Regions from separate parts of the Streptomyces sp. NPDC057623 genome, predicted to be linked through region 1. Evidence: riboswitches for the same ligand, from Rfam matches in the RefSeq annotation. Region 1 holds a riboswitch; each other region holds the start of a gene.
The links. Region 1 has a riboswitch for cyclic di-AMP ahead of ACFU95_RS46645 (M23 family metallopeptidase). Riboswitches for the same ligand answer to the same signal wherever they lie in the genome.

Region 2: it holds a riboswitch for cyclic di-AMP, as region 1 does, so the genes downstream of both, ACFU95_RS01740 (transglycosylase SLT domain-containing protein) here and ACFU95_RS46645 (M23 family metallopeptidase) in region 1, are expected to answer to the same signal.
Region 3: it holds a riboswitch for cyclic di-AMP, as region 1 does, so the genes downstream of both, ACFU95_RS45715 (transglycosylase family protein) here and ACFU95_RS46645 (M23 family metallopeptidase) in region 1, are expected to answer to the same signal.
Region 4: it holds a riboswitch for cyclic di-AMP, as region 1 does, so the genes downstream of both, ACFU95_RS00770 (NlpC/P60 family protein) here and ACFU95_RS46645 (M23 family metallopeptidase) in region 1, are expected to answer to the same signal.

The regions. Positions count from the first base shown of each region.
Region 1 covers NZ_JBHVGZ010000099.1:23,345-27,486, reverse strand. The annotation lists gene ACFU95_RS46660 (dihydrofolate reductase family protein) at 1-296, shown strand, start outside; tRNA gene ACFU95_RS46655 (tRNA-Met) at 382-455, shown strand; gene ACFU95_RS46650 (PP2C family protein-serine/threonine phosphatase) at 654-1,742, shown strand; cyclic di-AMP (ydaO/yuaA leader) riboswitch at 2,001-2,158, shown strand; gene ACFU95_RS46645 (M23 family metallopeptidase) at 2,170-3,195, shown strand; gene ACFU95_RS46640 (aldo/keto reductase) at 3,370-4,142, shown strand, end outside.
Region 2 covers NZ_JBHVGZ010000001.1:360,707-364,848, forward strand. The annotation lists gene ACFU95_RS01735 (CocE/NonD family hydrolase) at 1-1,574, shown strand, start outside; cyclic di-AMP (ydaO/yuaA leader) riboswitch at 1,847-2,030, shown strand; gene ACFU95_RS01740 (transglycosylase SLT domain-containing protein) at 2,036-2,809, shown strand; gene ACFU95_RS01745 (HAD family hydrolase) at 2,806-3,633, opposite strand; gene fahA (fumarylacetoacetase) at 3,957-4,142, shown strand, end outside.
Region 3 covers NZ_JBHVGZ010000093.1:15,339-19,480, forward strand. The annotation lists gene ACFU95_RS45705 (septum formation initiator family protein) at 1-33, opposite strand, end outside; gene eno (phosphopyruvate hydratase) at 161-1,447, opposite strand; gene ACFU95_RS45715 (transglycosylase family protein) at 1,735-2,418, opposite strand; cyclic di-AMP (ydaO/yuaA leader) riboswitch at 2,423-2,622, opposite strand; gene ACFU95_RS45720 (transglycosylase family protein) at 2,832-3,866, opposite strand; gene ACFU95_RS45725 (cytochrome P450) at 4,034-4,142, opposite strand, start outside.
Region 4 covers NZ_JBHVGZ010000001.1:164,461-168,602, forward strand. The annotation lists gene pcrA (DNA helicase PcrA) at 1-1,472, opposite strand, end outside; cyclic di-AMP (ydaO/yuaA leader) riboswitch at 1,796-1,958, shown strand; gene ACFU95_RS00770 (NlpC/P60 family protein) at 1,967-3,163, shown strand; gene ACFU95_RS00775 (tellurite resistance/C4-dicarboxylate transporter family protein) at 3,316-4,142, shown strand, end outside.

The DNA.
Region 1 (4,142 bases):
CGGCGCTGGCGAAGATCGCGGCCGGGGACCCCCGTGTGACGTCCGCCACGGTGTACACGAGCCTGGAGCCCTGCACGCGTCGGGCGTCCCGCCCGGTGCCGTGTGCGCGGTTGATCCTGGAGGCGGGGGTGCGGCGGGTGGTGACGGCCTGGCGGGAGCCGGACACGTTCGTGGCAGGGGCCGACGGAAGCGGGCTGCTGGCCGGGGAAGGGGTGGATGTGGTGGTCCTGCCCGAGTACGAGAGGCGGGCCATGGCCCCGAACAGCCACCTTGTCGCCACGCCGCCGGGGCCCTGAACCGGCCTCGAAAGCGTCGGTCGAGGTGGCCCCGGTACACGCGTGTGCTTTCTGCCCCGCGGATGGCGTACTATTGAGTCATCGCCGCGGGGTGGAGCAGCTCGGTAGCTCGCTGGGCTCATAACCCAGAGGTCGCAGGTTCAAATCCTGTCCCCGCTACTGATGGCCCAGGGCCGGAACTGATTCAGTTCCGGCCCTGAGTCGTTTCCTGCCGGGTTTCCCACTCGGATTCCCGGGATTTCCGCGCGATTTCCCGCCCGGGGACCCAGCCCCCCATTCGACTCCTCACCGGCCGCGCGCTCGTCCGGTCGGCCGTCACCACTCGCCCACCGCCCCCGCTTCGGCAACCCTGGTGAGGTGGAGCAACGGCGGATCTCGTACGCGCGCCGGTTCGTCCGGCTGCTCCCCGCCCTGCTGATCGCGGCCGGAGGCATGTACGACTACGTCACACCCACGGACTTCACCGGCGCCCCCTTCTTCACCGCCGCCCCCCTGGTCGCCGCCCCGCTCTACTCGCAGCGCGGCACCGTGCTCACGGGCATCGTGGCGGTCGGCACCCTGCTCGTGCTCCGCGGCCTGCCCGGCGACCTTCCCCGGGCCGAGGTGACCACTGAGCTGGTCACCGTGGTCACCGTCTCCGTCCTCGCCGTCCTCATCAACCTCCTCGTCCGCCGCGGCGACGAGCGCCTTGCCTCCGCCCGCGAGATCGCCGAGGCCGCCCAGCGCGCCGTACTCCCCGACCCCGCCGAGCGGATCGGCGGGTTCCAGATCGCGGCACGGTACGAGGCGGCGCAGGAAGGGGCCTTCATCGGCGGTGACCTGTACGCGGTGCAGGACAGCCCGCACGGCGTACGGATCGTCGTGGGGGACGTGCGCGGCAAGGGCATGGGAGCGGTCGGGGTGGTCGCCGTCGTCATCGGGGCCTTCCGGGAGGCCGCCGAGCAGGAGACCGCGCTGGAGGCGGTCGCGCAGCGCCTGGAGCGGGCGCTGGCACGGGAGCGCACGCGACGCGAGGGGATCGAGGCCTCCGAGGGGTTCACCACCGCCGTCCTCGCCGAGCTGGCGCACGGCGACGGGACCGTGCGCCTCGTCAACCGCGGCCATCCCCCGCCCCTGCTGCTGTACGCCGACGGCGAGGTGCGCGCGCTGCCCGCTCCGGAGCCCGCGCTGCCCCTGGGCATGGGTGAGCTCGGGACCTGGCCGGACCGGGCCCAGGAGGCCGACTTCCCGGGCGGGGCGACGCTGCTCCTCCACACCGACGGCCTGTCCGAGGCCCGGGACGCCACCGGGCGGTTCTACGACCCCGAGGCGGGGCTCGCGGGACGGGCCAACGCCCGGCGCGAGCCGACCGAGCTGCTCGGTGTGCTCGCGGCGGAGGTGCGCCGCCACTCCGGGGGCGGCATGGCGGACGACATGGCCCTCATCGCCGTACGACGGACCAGATGAAGATCTTGTGGAGAGCAGACCCTGATCGCCGTCACCAAGGGTGATCAGACGAGTGCCCTCCGCATAACAACTGACATACCGTCAATACCTGTGTGACCCCTGAGCCTTGGTCAACTCGCCCGATTTAGGCCGCTCATGACCTGTAAGTCCAGGCGAGAATCGTTAATGATCAAGCGGAACAGCTTGGAATCCGCACCCCGCGTCTATTAACGTTCGATAACGCAGCGCGGTCGTCCCAGCCGTCACAAGAGTCGGCTCCGTGCGCACGCGCCGAATCCCGCAAGGGAACCGGGGAACCACCACCTTGGGGTGAATCGCACGGATACCACCGGGAACTCACGGTTGGTATACGCGCGTAGGAGACCTTCCTGCTCCGAACCCGTCAGCTAACCCGGTAGGCGAGAAGGAAGGAAAGGAGTACGCCCACGTGGCGTCCAACCCGCCTGCCCCGCAAGCCCCGTTCGTGCCGAGTCAACGCGGTAGCGAAACCTTCGGCTACGACCGTCACCGCACCGACGAGGGCCCGTTCGAGGAGTGGAACCCCACCGCGGATTCCCTCCGTCCCGTACGCGGCAGGCATCGCGTCTCCAAGCAGCGTGGCGGGGGACTCGCCCGCAGCTCCACGGTTCTCGGCGTCGGAGTCATAGCCGCCGTCGGCGCGGGCGGTATGGCCAGCGCGAACAGCGGCAAGCCGCCGGTCGCCATCACCATGCCGGACCTGCCCCTGATCTCCGACGACGACGCCGCGCCCGCCGAGGACACCGGCACCGCGCTGAGCACCATGGGCACGGCCGTCGAAGAGACCACCCAGGGCACCACCGACGCCGGCGAGGCGCTGCGCAGCCGCATCATGGCGCAGGCCGAGCAGCAGCAGGACCAGATCGAGAGCAAGGCCGCCGCGGCCGCTGTCGTCGCCGCCGAGAAGGAGGCCGCCGCCGCGGCCGCCAAGGCGGAGGAGGAGGCCAAGGCCAAGGCCGCCGCCGCGAAGGCCAAGGCCGAGGAAGAAGCCCGCAAGAAGGCCGAGGCCGAGCGCCTGGCCGAGCTGGCCAAGCAGTTCACGCTGCCGACCTCCTCGTACACGATCACCTCGACCTTCGGTCAGGCCGGCGCCTACTGGTCCTCCGGCTACCACACGGGCCTGGACTTCGCCGCCCCCTCCGGCACGCTGATCAAGGCCGTGCACAGCGGCACGATCACGTTCGCCGGCTGGGACGGGTCGTACGGCTACAAGACGGAGCTCACCCTCGACGACGGCACCGAGATCTGGTTCGCGCACCAGTCGTCGATCAGCGTGAGCGTGGGCCAGAAGGTCAATACGGGCGACGTCATCGGCCGCGTGGGCGCCACGGGCAACGTGACCGGTGCCCACCTGCACCTCGAAGTGCACCCCGGCGGCAGCGCGAGCGGCATCGACCCGATGGCGTGGCTGCGCGGCAAGGGGCTCACGCCCTGAGGCGTCCGAGAAACACCCGCTTCTGATCCCCGGCTGTTCCGGATCTCCGGCGGTCCTGACGACAACCCCCCGACGTCAGGGCTGCCGGCTCCGGAGCGCCGGGGTCCGCTTGTTTACGGGAACTTTGCGGCTGATCCGGAAGAGTGGACTCCGCCAAGGGCGTTGATGTCGAACATGACTTCCCTACGCAAGCTCGGCACCTCCGACCTGGAGGTCTTCCCGCTCTCCCTCGGCGGCAACGTCTTCGGCTGGACGGCGGACGAGACCCAGTCCTTCGCCGTCCTGGACGCCTACGCGGCGGCGGGCGGCAACTTCATCGACACGGCCGACTCGTACTCGGCGTGGGCCGAGGGCAACGCGGGCGGCGAGTCCGAGACCATCATCGGCAACTGGCTGAAGGCCCGCGGCAACCGCGCGGATGTCGTGATCGCCACGAAGGCCAGCCAGCACCCCGACTTCCAGGGACTCACCGCGGCCAACATCAAGGCGGCCGCCGACGCCTCCCTGCGCCGCCTGGGCACCGACCACATCGACCTCTACTACACCCACTTCGACAAGCCGGACGTGCCGGTCGAGGAGATCATCGGCGCGCTGGACGAGCTGGTGAAGGCCGGCAAGGTACGGCACATCGCCGCGTCCAACATCTCGGCGGAGCGCCTGGCGGCCTCCCTCGCCTTCTCCGACCGCGAGGGTGTGGCCCGGTACGTCGCCCTCCAGCCCCACTACAACCTGGTCTCCCGCGACACCTACGAGGGCGACCTCCAGAACCTCGCCGAGCGCGAGGGCCTTGCGGCGGTCCCGTACTTCGCCCTGGCGTCCGGCTTCCTCACGGGCAAGTACCGCACCGGTACGACGGTGCGCAGCCGGCGTGCCGAGGGTGCCGCCAAGCACACGGAGACGGAACGGGGCCGGAAGGTCCTCGCCGCCCTGGACGAGATCGCCGCCGC
Region 2 (4,142 bases), on a different contig from region 1:
ACGACGTGCACTACATGGGAGGTTCCGTCCTCGCCGTCGATATGCACGCCTGGGCGTCGACCATGCTCGCCTTCGTCGCCCGCCCACCGGACCCGCTGTACATCGGCGACGCCTGGCGGGACATGTGGCTCAGGCGGCTGGAGTCCGTCGAACCGTTCCTGCACACCTGGCTCGGCCATCAGACCCGTGACGACTACTGGCGTCACGGCAGCGTCTGCGAGGACTACGGCGCGATCGACGCCGCCGTCCTGGCGGTGGGCGGCTGGCACGACCCGTACCGCGACACGGTCCTGCGCCTGGTCGAGCACCTGCCCGCCGACCGCGTCCGCGGCCTGATCGGCCCCTGGTCGCACCAGTACCCCGACCGCGGCCTGCCGCCGGGCCCGGCCATCGGCTTTCTCCAGGAGACGCTGCGCTGGTGGGACCACTGGCTGAAGGACGAGGACACCGGCGTCATGTCCGAGCCCCTGCTGCGCTCCTACGTCAGCGACTCCCACCCGCCGGCCACGGTGTACCCCACGCTGCCCGGCCGCTGGGTCGGCGAGCCGGCCTGGCCCTCTCCCCATGTGCGCGCGGTGACGTACGCCTTCCAGGGCGCCCCCGTCCTGGTGCGCTCTCCCATGCACACCGGCATCGACGCCGGACGCTTCTTCCCGTTCGGCAACGACGCCGACCTGCCGCCCGACCAGCGGGAGGAGGACGCGCGCTCGGCGTGCTTCGAGTTCGAAGTGGGCGAGGAGACCTGGGTGCTGGGGCGGCCGAGGGTGCGGCTGCGGCTGACGTCGGAGGTGCCGCGCGGGCAGGTCGTCGCCCGGCTCTGCGACGTGGCGCCGGACGGTGCCTCGACCCTGGTGACGCGGGGCGTGCTGAACCTGTCCGCCCGCCATGGCCGCGATCGTGCGGTGCCGTGGGAGCCGGGCGCCACCCAGGACGTGACCTTCGAGCTGAACGGCATCGGCCACGCCTTCCCGCCCGGTCACCGCATCCGCCTCGCGGTCTCCTCCGCGTACTGGCCGTGGATCTGGCCCCAGCCGGACTCGGCGGCGGGCTTCGGCCTGGAACCGGCGGGAAGCTCCCTGGAACTTCCGGTACGCGCGCGTGCGTTGGACGAAACGGTGGACGACGTGGCGGAGGGCACGGCAAACGGCACGGCGATCACCTTCGAGGAACCGGAACAGGCGGAGCCGCTCGGCGTGAACTCCCCCGTCACGCTGGACGAGCCGCGCCCCGAGCGGCTGGTCGTGCGGGACGTGGCCAAGGGCGAGTGGCGCCTGGAGGTCGACCCTCGGTACGGCGGCACGCGCGTGTACCCCGACGGTCTGGAGTTCACCGAGGACGCGCTGGAGACGTACACGATCAACGAGTCGGACCCCTTGTCGGCCCGCACCCGATCGGAGTGGTCGATCCGTCTGCACCGCCCGGAGCAGGCATGGGACGCGACGGTGCGGACGCGCTCGGAGATCAGCTGTGACCGGCATGACTTCGTCGTCTCCAACGAGGTCGTCTGCCTGGAGGGCGAAGAGGTACTTTTCCACCGCACATGGGAGAAACGGACTCCACGGACAGCCGGATAAAGGCGAGTTGGATTCATTGCCCGATTTGCCGCTCTTGTGGATGCCAGTGACTTGGGTCACGCCCGCCCGGCCGCCCGCACCGCCCGGCACCCCCTCGTCTCCCCTTGCCTCACACGCAAGTTGAGGCTTGGCAACCGCAAAGGATCAAGTACCCCATACCCACCAGACCATGGTCAACCGGCACGTCAGGTGACCACGGCACTTGTTCCGGACATGTGCTCTCGCATACGTTCCCGCTCAGTCGGGCGGACGCCGAATCCTGCCGCCGCCCGAGTCATCCACCCACGGAACTCACACACGTACGGCAGGAGCGGGGGACCCAGGTAGGCCGCCGGACCGGACGCCTTGATGGCGCACCGGACGGCTAGGGGTGAAGTCGCGACGCCGCACGGCGGCGCGGCCGGGCATCTCCCGCCCGAACCCGACAGCTCACCTCGCAGGCGCCGGAGAGGAACAGCGCCATGTCCCGAGGCAAGCACCGCCGCCCCAGCACCAGTCCGCTCACCCGCCGTGTCGCCATGGCCGGCACCGGCACCGCCGCCCTCGCGCTCCCGCTGCTGAGCGCCACCACCGCGAGCGCCGCCCAGCCGGCCCAGGCCCCCAGCGCCGCCCAGGCGGCACCCCGGTCCGCGCCCTCCGTGGCGAAGGACAAGACCATTACGTACACCACGAAAAAGGGCGATTCGCTCTACGGCATCGCGGATCGGTATGACGCGCAGGGCGGCTGGAAGCAGCTCTACAAGGACAACCGCGCGACCATCGGCGACAACCCCCGGCTCATCCACCCGGGCGTCGACCTGAAGGTCCGGGCGACCAAGACGGCCGCCACGCCGACCAAGACGGCCGAGAAGGCGCCCGCGCCCGCCAAGAAGTCCGCCGTCGCCCAGGCCACCCAGTCGTCGGTGAAGACGTTCCCGGACAACCTCGACGGCTGGATCCGCAACGCCCTGGACATCATGGGACAGAACGGAATTCCGGGATCGTACGAGGGCATTCACCGCAACATCATGCGCGAGTCGTCGGGCAACCCGCAGGCCATCAACAACTGGGACTCCAACGCCGCGGCGGGCACCCCGTCCAAGGGCCTCCTCCAGGTCATCGACCCCACCTTCGCGGCCTACCACGTGCCGGGGACGGTGTACGACCCCTTCAACCCGGTCGCGAACATCGCGGCCGCGTGCAACTACGCGGCCGCGCGCTACGGCTCGATCGACAACGTCAACGGGCCCTACTAGGCGAGATCGGCGAAACTGCCCGCGAACAGTCTCTCGAGGACGACGGCGATGCCGTCGTCCTCGTTCGAGAGGGTGACCTCGTCGGCGACCGCCTTGAGTTCGGGGTGGGCATTGGCCATCGCCACCCCGCGGCCGGCCCAGTCGAACATGGGGATGTCGTTGGGCATGTCCCCGAAGGCGATGGTCTCGTGCGCGCCGAGGCCGAGGTGCTCGGCGGCGAGCGCGAGACCGGTCGCCTTGGTGATGCCGCATGGCTGGAGTTCGACGGTCCCGGGCCCGGACATGGTGACCGTCGCGAGGGAACCGACGACCGATCGCGCCGTCGCAGCCAACTCGTCGTCGGACAGGGTGGGATGGCGCAGCAGCACCTTGCTGATCGGCTCGCACCACAGGTCGTCGCGGTACTGGACGCGTACGGCGGGCAGGGTGGGGTGGGGCATCAGGTACCCGGGTTCGATGAGCGTGAGCCCGTCGACGCCGTCCTGGTCGACGGCCGCGTACACCTCCCCGACCTCGGCCTCGATCTTGCCGAGCGCGGTCTCCGCCAACTCCCGGTCCAGGGTGACGGACCACAGCAGACGGTCCGCGCCGGCGTCGTACAACTGCGCGCCCTGTCCGCACACCGCGAGCCCCCGGCTGCCCAGGACGTCGAGGAGCGGCCGCACTCTGGGCGCCGGCCGTCCTGTCACGACGAGGTGCTGGGCACCGGCCGCCGCGACCTGCGCGAGCGCGTCGAGGGAGCGGTCGGAGAGCGTGTCGTCGCCTCGGAGCAGCGTCCCGTCCAGGTCAGTGGCGATGAGTGAATATGCGATGGGTGGGGCCATGATCAGAGAATACGGACAGGAAGCCCCATCGACTCGACGTGAACCGGACGGCTGCTGTGTTCACATGTGTTGACACCTGTTCCGGTTCGGATTCTGTTTCAGCCTGCGCAACTTCCTTCCGGTTGTTGCGATTTCACTCCCCCGTGGTCCGGCGGCCGCGTCAGCGCATCGCGTCGGAGGCGCCCGAGTCTCGGCCGGGTACCGCGACCTGGTGATTCACCGGCCCGGCGACGCGAGCTCGGCACTGCCCAAGACCGGCACCTCACCCGTAACGTGTGGCCCGACCACATGGCACGGAGCGTATGAGAGTGAGGCAGCACCCCATGCCCCCCTTCGATCTCCCCGAGGGCGACCCCTTCGGCACGCACAACCTTCCGTACGGCGTCTTCTCCCTTCCCGGCTCGGACTCCGCGCGCCGGGTCGGCGTCCGGCTCGGCGACCACGTCCTCGACGCGGGCAAGGCGGCCCACGCACTCGGCTCGCCGTATGCCCCACTGCTCGCCCAGGAC
Region 3 (4,142 bases), on a different contig from region 1:
GGTGGAGAACCGGTCCCGGTCCTTGACGGCCATGTCCCGCCTCCCGTTTCACACGCGTACGTCCCCGCACACGGTACGGGACCGAGTACGGGGACGTACGTACGACTGGCTAAGGCTCACCCCAGGTGGGGGTCAGCCGGTCAGCCGGGGTGTGCCTTGCTCAGCCCTTGAAGCGCGGGAAAGCGCTACGGCCGGCGTACACCGCGGCGTCGTCGAGGATCTCCTCGATGCGCAGCAGCTGGTTGTACTTGGCGACGCGGTCCGAGCGGGCCGGGGCGCCGGTCTTGATCTGGCCGCAGTTCACCGCGACGGCGAGGTCGGCGATGGTGACGTCCTCGGTCTCGCCGGAGCGGTGGGACATCATGCACTTGAAGCCGTTGCGCTGGGCCATCTCGACGGCGTCCAGGGTCTCGGTCAGCGAGCCGATCTGGTTCACCTTGACGAGCAGGGCGTTGGCGGAGCCCTCCTCGATGCCGCGGGCCAGGCGCTCCGGGTTGGTGACGAAGAGGTCGTCGCCGACGATCTGGACCTTGTCGCCCAGCTTCTCGGTGATGACGTTCCAGCCGGCCCAGTCGTCCTCGAACAGCGGGTCCTCGATGGAGACGAGCGGGTAGGCCGCCACGAGCTCCTCGTAGTACTCGGTCATCTCGGCGGCCGAGCGGGACTTGCCCTCGAACTCGTACGCGCCGTCCTTGTAGAACTCGGACGCGGCGACGTCGAGCGCGAGCGCGATCTGCTCGCCGGGGACGTAACCGGCCTGCTTGATGGCCTCGATGATGAGGTCGAGCGCGGCGCGGTTGGACTCCAGGTTCGGGGCGAAGCCGCCCTCGTCGCCGAGGCCGGTGGACAGGCCCTTGGTCTTCAGCACCTTCTTGAGGGTGTGGTAGACCTCGGCGCCCCAGCGCAGGGCCTCGGAGAAGGACTCCGCGCCGATGGGGGCGATCATGAACTCCTGGATGTCCACGTTGGAGTCGGCGTGCGAGCCGCCGTTCAGGATGTTCATCATCGGCACTGGCAGCAGGTGCGCGTTCGGGCCGCCCAGGTAGCGGAACAGCGGCAGGTCGCTGGCCTCGGAGGCGGCGTGGGCCACGGCGAGGGAGACGCCGAGGATGGCGTTGGCGCCGAGGGAGCCCTTGTTGTCGGTGGCGTCCAGGTCGAACATGGCCTGGTCGATCAGGCGCTGCTCGGTGGCGTCGTAGCCGACGAGCTCCGGGCCGATCTGCTCGATGACGGCGAGGACGGCCTTCTCGACACCCTTGCCCAGGTAGCGGTTGGGGTCGCCGTCGCGGAGCTCGATGGCCTCGAAGGCACCCGTGGAGGCACCGGACGGAACGGCGGCACGACCCGTGCTGCCGTCGTCGAGGCCGACCTCGACCTCGACGGTGGGGTTGCCTCGCGAGTCGAGGATTTCCCGGGCTACGACGACGTCGATGGACGGCACGAGCATCTCCTTCTTGGGATGTGACGCGGGTAAGCGGTCCGCGGTGGGTACTGCGAGACGAGCCTAACCGGCTCCGGGCGTTCAGCCAGCGGTCGACCGCCCCGTGGACAGAACCGAGAGTAAATTGTTTCCGAACGGAACAAAGACACCGGCACAAAAAAGCCCCGCCCCGGTGCGTACGGGGGAAGACGCACCGAGGCGGGGAGTTCGCGGGGACGGGGGTGACCCTCACGACGCCTTCACGATGAGGTCCACGGCTGTGAGGGCGCTGTGGTTCAGCTGTTTCCCGCGTATTACTTCAGGTGCAGCTGCTGACCGGGGTAGATGAGGTCGGCGTCCTCGACGATGTCCTTGTTCAGCTGGAACAGCTTCTCCCAGCCGCCCTTGACCTTCTCGGCCTCGGCGATCGAGCTGAGGGTGTCGCCCTTGACGACCTTGTACTCGCCGTCGCCCTTCTTGACCTTCTTGCCGGTCGGGGTGGTGACGGTCTTGGTCGACTTCTTCTCGGCGGCCGGACGCTCGGCGGAGCGGGAGGCCGGCTGCTCCTCGGTGGCGCGAGGGGCGGTCCCGGTGCTCTGCGAGGAGCCGGAGCCGCTGTACGCGGCGCTCGACAGGCCGGTGCCGCAGTTCGGCCAGGCACCCTTGCCCTGGCCCGCGAGGACCTTCTCGCCGATCTCGATCTGCTGGGCCTTGGTGGCCTGGTCGGCGGTGGCGGCGTACGCCGTGCCGCCGTACGCGGCCCAGGTCGAGGCGGAGAACTGCAGACCGCCGTAGTAGCCGTTGCCGGTGTTGATGGACCAGTTGCCGCCGGCCTCGCACTGGGCGACGGCGTCCCACTCGGAGGCGGTGGCGGCGGAGGCGCTGCCGGCCGCCATCAGCGGGGCGGCGACCGCGGCGGCGCCGGTGACGCCGACGACGGCTATGGCGCGAGCGGCCTTGGACGGACGACGGTGCTTGCCCTTGCTGGAAAACAGCATGGAGAGATCCCCTCACCGACGCCTACGAGGTGAGCTGTCGGGTTCGGGCCGGTTGAGTTGCCCGGCCGCGCACGCTCGCCTCTCGGCTGCTGTTGCGCGACTTCACCCCGAGCCGGTTCCGGCCGTGCGGCCCCGAAGAGCCTCAACTGCCGGACCCGGCGCTTACCTTGGGTCCCCCGCTCCTGCCTACGGCGCTTGACGCGACGACTGTTCCCGCACGGCCGCCGGCAGGATTCGGCGTGACGGCTGTCGGGGCTCGCACTGGTGGCGAGCGGTCATGACCGTAGACATGCGATTCCGGGTTTTACAAAGACGATCAGGGCTTCTGAGATCTATCTCTCACCGCCCTCAAAACGGACATTCAGGTGCGAATAGTGACGCGAACTCGCGCTGTTTTTCGCCCTGTTCGACCGTTATTCGACGGGGACGTCCAGGGTCTGACCGGCGAAGATGTGGTTCGCGTCAGCGCCGATGGCGTCCTTGTTCGCGTCGTACAGCGCACGCCACCCGCCCTCGAGGTCAAGGGAGTCGGCGATGGAGGCGAGAGTGTCGCCGGCGCGGACGTCGTAGGAGGCGTGACGGCCGGAGGACTTGGCGGACTTGTCGGCACCGTCGACGGCCTTGCTCTCGTCGGCACTGGGGCCCCGATGGCGCCCCGGGCCGGACGTCCCGGCGTCGACCGCTCCGGTGTCGACAAGGCTCCAGGAGCCTACGTCTTGCACCACATTGTCCTGATTGTCACCCTCGAAGTCCTCCACGGGAGAGCCGTCGGACGACTGCGACGCCTTGGTGTCGGGCGACGCGTCGGACGCGTCGGCGTCATCCGCCGAAGGTGATGAAGGGGACGAAGAGGGCGAAGGGGAAGAATCCCGGGACGAATCAGACGCAGCGTCCGAGGAGTCACTCGACGCGTCAGAGGAGTCGTCCTTCTGGTCCGACTTCCCGGACGAGTCGGATGAGTCCGATGAATTGGATGAGTTGGACGAGCCGGATGAATCGAGCAAGCCGGACGAGCCGGACACCTCGGAGGGCGAGTCCTCACCCACCCCTGTGTCGAGGTCGAGAGCCCCGGACTTCTTGGTGAGTCCGTTGAGCACCGCACAGGTGCCCCAGGGGCTGGTACCCCGGTCCGCGAGGATGTCCTGGGCCACGGCGATCTGCTGGGAACGGCTCGCCAGGTCGGGGCTGGAGGCGTAGTCCAGGCCGCCGTACTTCTCCCAGTCGTCCTGGGTCAGCTGCAACCCGCCGTACTGGCCGTTGCCTTCGTCGGCGCTCCAGGAGCCGCCGCTCTCGCATTCGGCCACCTTGTCCCACACGGTGCCGTCGGCGGCGCTCGCGCTGGTGGCGCCGAGCAGCGGGATGGCGATGGCGGACCCGGTCACTCCGGCCGCGACGAGGAGAGCCGGGGCCTGACGGGGGCGACGGTGACGACCGTTCCCGGAGAGCATGCGGGGACCTTTCGCGAGACAACGGTGACCGCGGCGCGTGAAACCTGGGCGCCGTCGTTGATGCGTGAAGGTATAGGCAGACGATCACTTGTCACAAGTTAATGCCGCGCAGATCACGTGAAGATCACAGACTTGAGCGCGTGTCACGTTTGCCAAGGGGGACGCACTCACCCAACTGGGGTGAACTCCACCGGAAGCGTGCGCAGCCCGCGCATGATGAGTCCGCCGCGCCATCTCAACTCGCCCGGGTCCACGGCGAGTCGGAGGTCCGGGAGG
Region 4 (4,142 bases), on a different contig from region 1:
TTCAGGATCCGTCGCAGCGGCACGGAGTCCTCGGGATTGGCCAGCACCCGCAGGTAGGCCAGCACATCCCGGACCTCCTTGCGCTCGTAGAACCGAACCCCGCCGACGACCTTGTAGGGCAGGCCGACCCGGATGAAGACCTCTTCGAAGACACGGGACTGGGCGTTCGTCCGGTAGAAGACGGCGACGTCGCCGGCCTTCGCGTCCCCCGCGTCCGTCAGTCGGTCTATCTCGTCGGAGACGAACTGCGCCTCGTCGTGCTCGGTGTCCGCGACATACCCGGTGATGCGCGCGCCCGCGCCCGCGTTGGTCCACAGGTTCTTGGGGCGGCGGGACTCGTTGCGCTCGATGACGGCGTTGGCGGCGGTCAGGATCGTCTGCGTGGAGCGGTAGTTCTGCTCCAGCAGGATCGTCGTCGCGTCCGGGTAGTCCTCCTCGAACTGGAGGATGTTGCGGATGGTGGCGCCCCGGAAGGCGTAGATCGACTGGTCGGCGTCACCCACCACACACAGCTCGGCGGGCGGGAGGTCGTACTCGCCGGGCGGCACGTCGACGGGGTGCTCGCCGGTCCCGACGAGCTCGCGCACCAGCGCGTACTGGGCGTGGTTGGTGTCCTGGTACTCGTCCACCAGCACATGCCGAAAGCGTCGGCGGTAGTGCTCGGCGACGTCCGGGAAGGCACGCAGCAGGTTGACCGTCGTCATGATCAGGTCGTCGAAGTCGAGGGCGTTGGCTTCCCGCAGCCGCGACTGGTACAGGGCGTAGGCCTGAGCGAGGGTCTTCTCGAACCCGTCCGTCGCCTGGGCGGCGAAGTCCTCCTCGTCGATCAGCTCGTTCTTCAGATTGCTGATCTTGGCGCTGAAGGACTTGGGCGGAAACCGCTTGGGATCGAGATCCAGATCACGGCACACCAGCGCCATCAGCCGCTTGCTGTCGGCGGCGTCGTAGATCGAGAACGACGAGGTGAACCCGAGCTTCTTGCTCTCCCTGCGCAGGATGCGCACGCAGGAGCTGTGGAAGGTCATCACCCACATCGCGTTCGCACGCGGGCCTACGAGCTGCTCGACGCGCTCCTTCATCTCGCCCGCGGCCTTGTTGGTGAAGGTGATCGCGAGGATCTGCCCCGGATGCACGTTCCGCTCGGCCAGCAGGTGGGCGATGCGATGGGTGAGCACACGCGTCTTGCCGGACCCGGCGCCGGCCACGATGAGCAGCGGGCTGCCGGAGTGGACGACGGCCGCACGCTGGTTCTCGTTCAGCCCCTCCAGCAGCGCCGCCGCGTCGAGGGCCGGGCGCGGGGCGCCGTCGCGGTAGTAGGCGTCCCGGTCCGGAGGCACGTCGAACTTCCCGCCGAACAGATCGTCCGGAACCGACTCCGGAGCATGATCGTCCTCGGGCGGTGGCGGATGCTCCTCGTGGGCCCGTGGGGCCTGGAGGTCCGCCAGGAAGCTGTCGTCAAAGAGGCTGCTCATCGCTCTCCGAGTCTAGGGCGCCCCACTGACAGCCCGCGGCCGCCCCGAGAACATCGCCCGTTTCAGCCCCCGACGATCTACCGGACCCGCCCATGCCGCCACCCCCTCACCCTCCACAACCAGGCCATAACACTCCGCAGCCACCTCGACAAAACAGCCGATAACCACCAGCCGCACCCAAACCGACCGCCACGCGCAACGCACTACCCCAAGGTCACGAAAATGTATCGGGCATATCGAACATCAACCTTCACAGGGGCCTCACGAGTTGGCTACGGTGCCGGACAGGCCGTACGACCCCCTCCGGCGAACGTCGCCGGGCCGCACGGCCTCCGCCGAGTCCGGCACGCCCACGGCGCCCGGAGCCGGGGACCCACCGAACTTGGGGTGAATCGGCCGGACTTCCCACCCGGGCCGTAGGGCAACCCTTCCGAACCACCCGCCCGAACCCGACAGCTAACTCGGTAGGCGGAGCATGGAAGGAGTCGCCTCCCTTGGCGTCGCACCGCAAGTCGCGTCCCGCTGGTACGCGTGTAGCAGGCATACGGACCCCCGCCCTCGCCACGGCGGCCCTCACCTCCGTCGCCCTGCTGTCCCAGACGGCCAACGCGAGCCCGTCGACAGACGACAAGCCCAGCCTCGAAGAGGTCGAGAAGAAGGTCGACGACCTCTACCGCCAGGCGGAGTCGGCGACCGAGAAGTACAACGCGGCCAAGGAGAAGACCGCGAAGCAGCGCAAGCGCGTCGACACCCTGCTCGACGACGTGGCCCAGCGCACCCAGACGCTCAACGACGCGCGCGAGGAACTCGGCCGTTCCGCCGCCGCGCAGTACCGCACCGGAGCGGCCGCCCCCGACACGGCGACCTTCCTTCTCGCGGACACCCCGCAGGACTACTTCGACCAGTCCCAGCTGATGGACCGCATGACGGGCCGCCAGGAAGAAGCGGTCGCCGACTACTTCACACAGCAGTCCGCGACGATGAAGAAGCGCGAGGAGGCCACCCGGAGCCTCGAAACGCTCACCGAGTCGCAGAACGACCTGCGAACCGCGAAGACCACCGTCCAGACGAAGCTCGCCGACGCCCGCGAACTTCTCTCGAAGCTGACGGCGGAGGAGAAGGCACGCCTCGCCGCGATCGAGAAGCGCAAGCAGGAAGAGGCCGCCCGCAAGGCGGCGGAACTGGCCAAGCAGCAGGCGGAGGCGGAGCGCCAGCGCCAAGAGGCGGCACAGCAGCAGGAGAGCAACGAGCCCCCCACCGACTCGTCCTCCTCCGACTCGTCCTCCTCCGACTCATCCTCCTCGGACTCGTCCTCCTCCGACTCCTCGTACGCCACCAAGGCCGAGAAGGCCCTGGCCTTCGCCCGCTCCCAGATCGGCAAGCCGTACGTCTGGGGCGCCACCGGCCCCGACTCCTACGACTGCTCCGGCCTCACCCAGGCCGCCTGGAAGGCCGCGGGCGTCGACATCCCCCGCGTCACCTACGACCAGGTCAACGCCGGCACCACGGTCTCCCTCGCCAGCGCCCAGCCCGGCGACCTGGTCTTCTTCTACGACGACATCACCCACGTGGGCATCTACATCGGAAACGGCATGATGATCCACGCCCCGAAGCCCGGCGCGTACGTCCGTGAGGAGTCGATCTACTACGACGGTGAGTCGTCGATCCACAGCGTCGTACGCCCCGCCTGACACCCGGCTGACGCCCACGCGCGCGTAGCGCTTGCGCGTGGGCTGTGGAGGGGCGAGGCCGCCCCGGGCAGAGGTACCCGCCCGACCGCCGGAGGCACGCGGCACCGGCGCGCCCCGCCCCCAACCCCCACCCCGCTCCCTAGCATCAACCCATGCCCGCCACCACCACCCCCGGCTCCCCCTTCCGTACCTGGTGGTCGCGACGTCCCCCGACAGCCGGCGCCGCCGTCATGGCGACCGGCATCCTCTCGGTGGGCCTGCACCAGACGGGCTACGAAACCCTGTCCCGGATCGCGCTCGCCCTCGCCTGCGCATCCTGGCTCGCCCTGGCCTGCGACTTCACCGCGCGGCTCCTGTGGGACCGGGCCAGGTGGGTGAAGGAGGCAGCCACCCCGGCCGCCCTGACCGCCATCGCCGCGACCACCGTCCTCGGCACCCGCTTCACGGCCCTCGGCTGGGAGACCCTCGCCAAGGCCCTCCTGGCCTTGGCGGCCCTGCTCTGGCCCGGCCTTCTCATCGCCGTCGTACGCCACTGGCACCCCCGCATGCCCGGCGCGGTGTTCCTGGGCTGCGTGGCCACCGAGGGCCTCGCCGTCCTCGGCGCCACGCTCGCCGCGACCGAGGAATCGGCATGGCTGGCCCACGCGGCACTCGTGCTGTTCTGGCTCGGCCTCGTGCTCTACGTCATCGCCCTGACCCGCTTCGACCCGCGGCAGGTGGTCCACGGCGCCGGCGACCACTGGGTGGCGGGTGGCGCTCTCGCCATCTCCGCGCTCGCCGGCTCGAAGCTCATCGCCGCCGACAGTCCCCGCCTGTACCTCTGGAACGACGACGACGACACCGGCGCCCTGCGCACGGTGACCGTCGCCCTGCTGGTCCTCGACCTGGCCTGGTACGCCGCCCTGCTCATCGCCGAGATCGCCCGGCCCCGGCCCCGCTACGACGTACGCCGCTGGGCAACCGTGTTCCCGATGGGAAT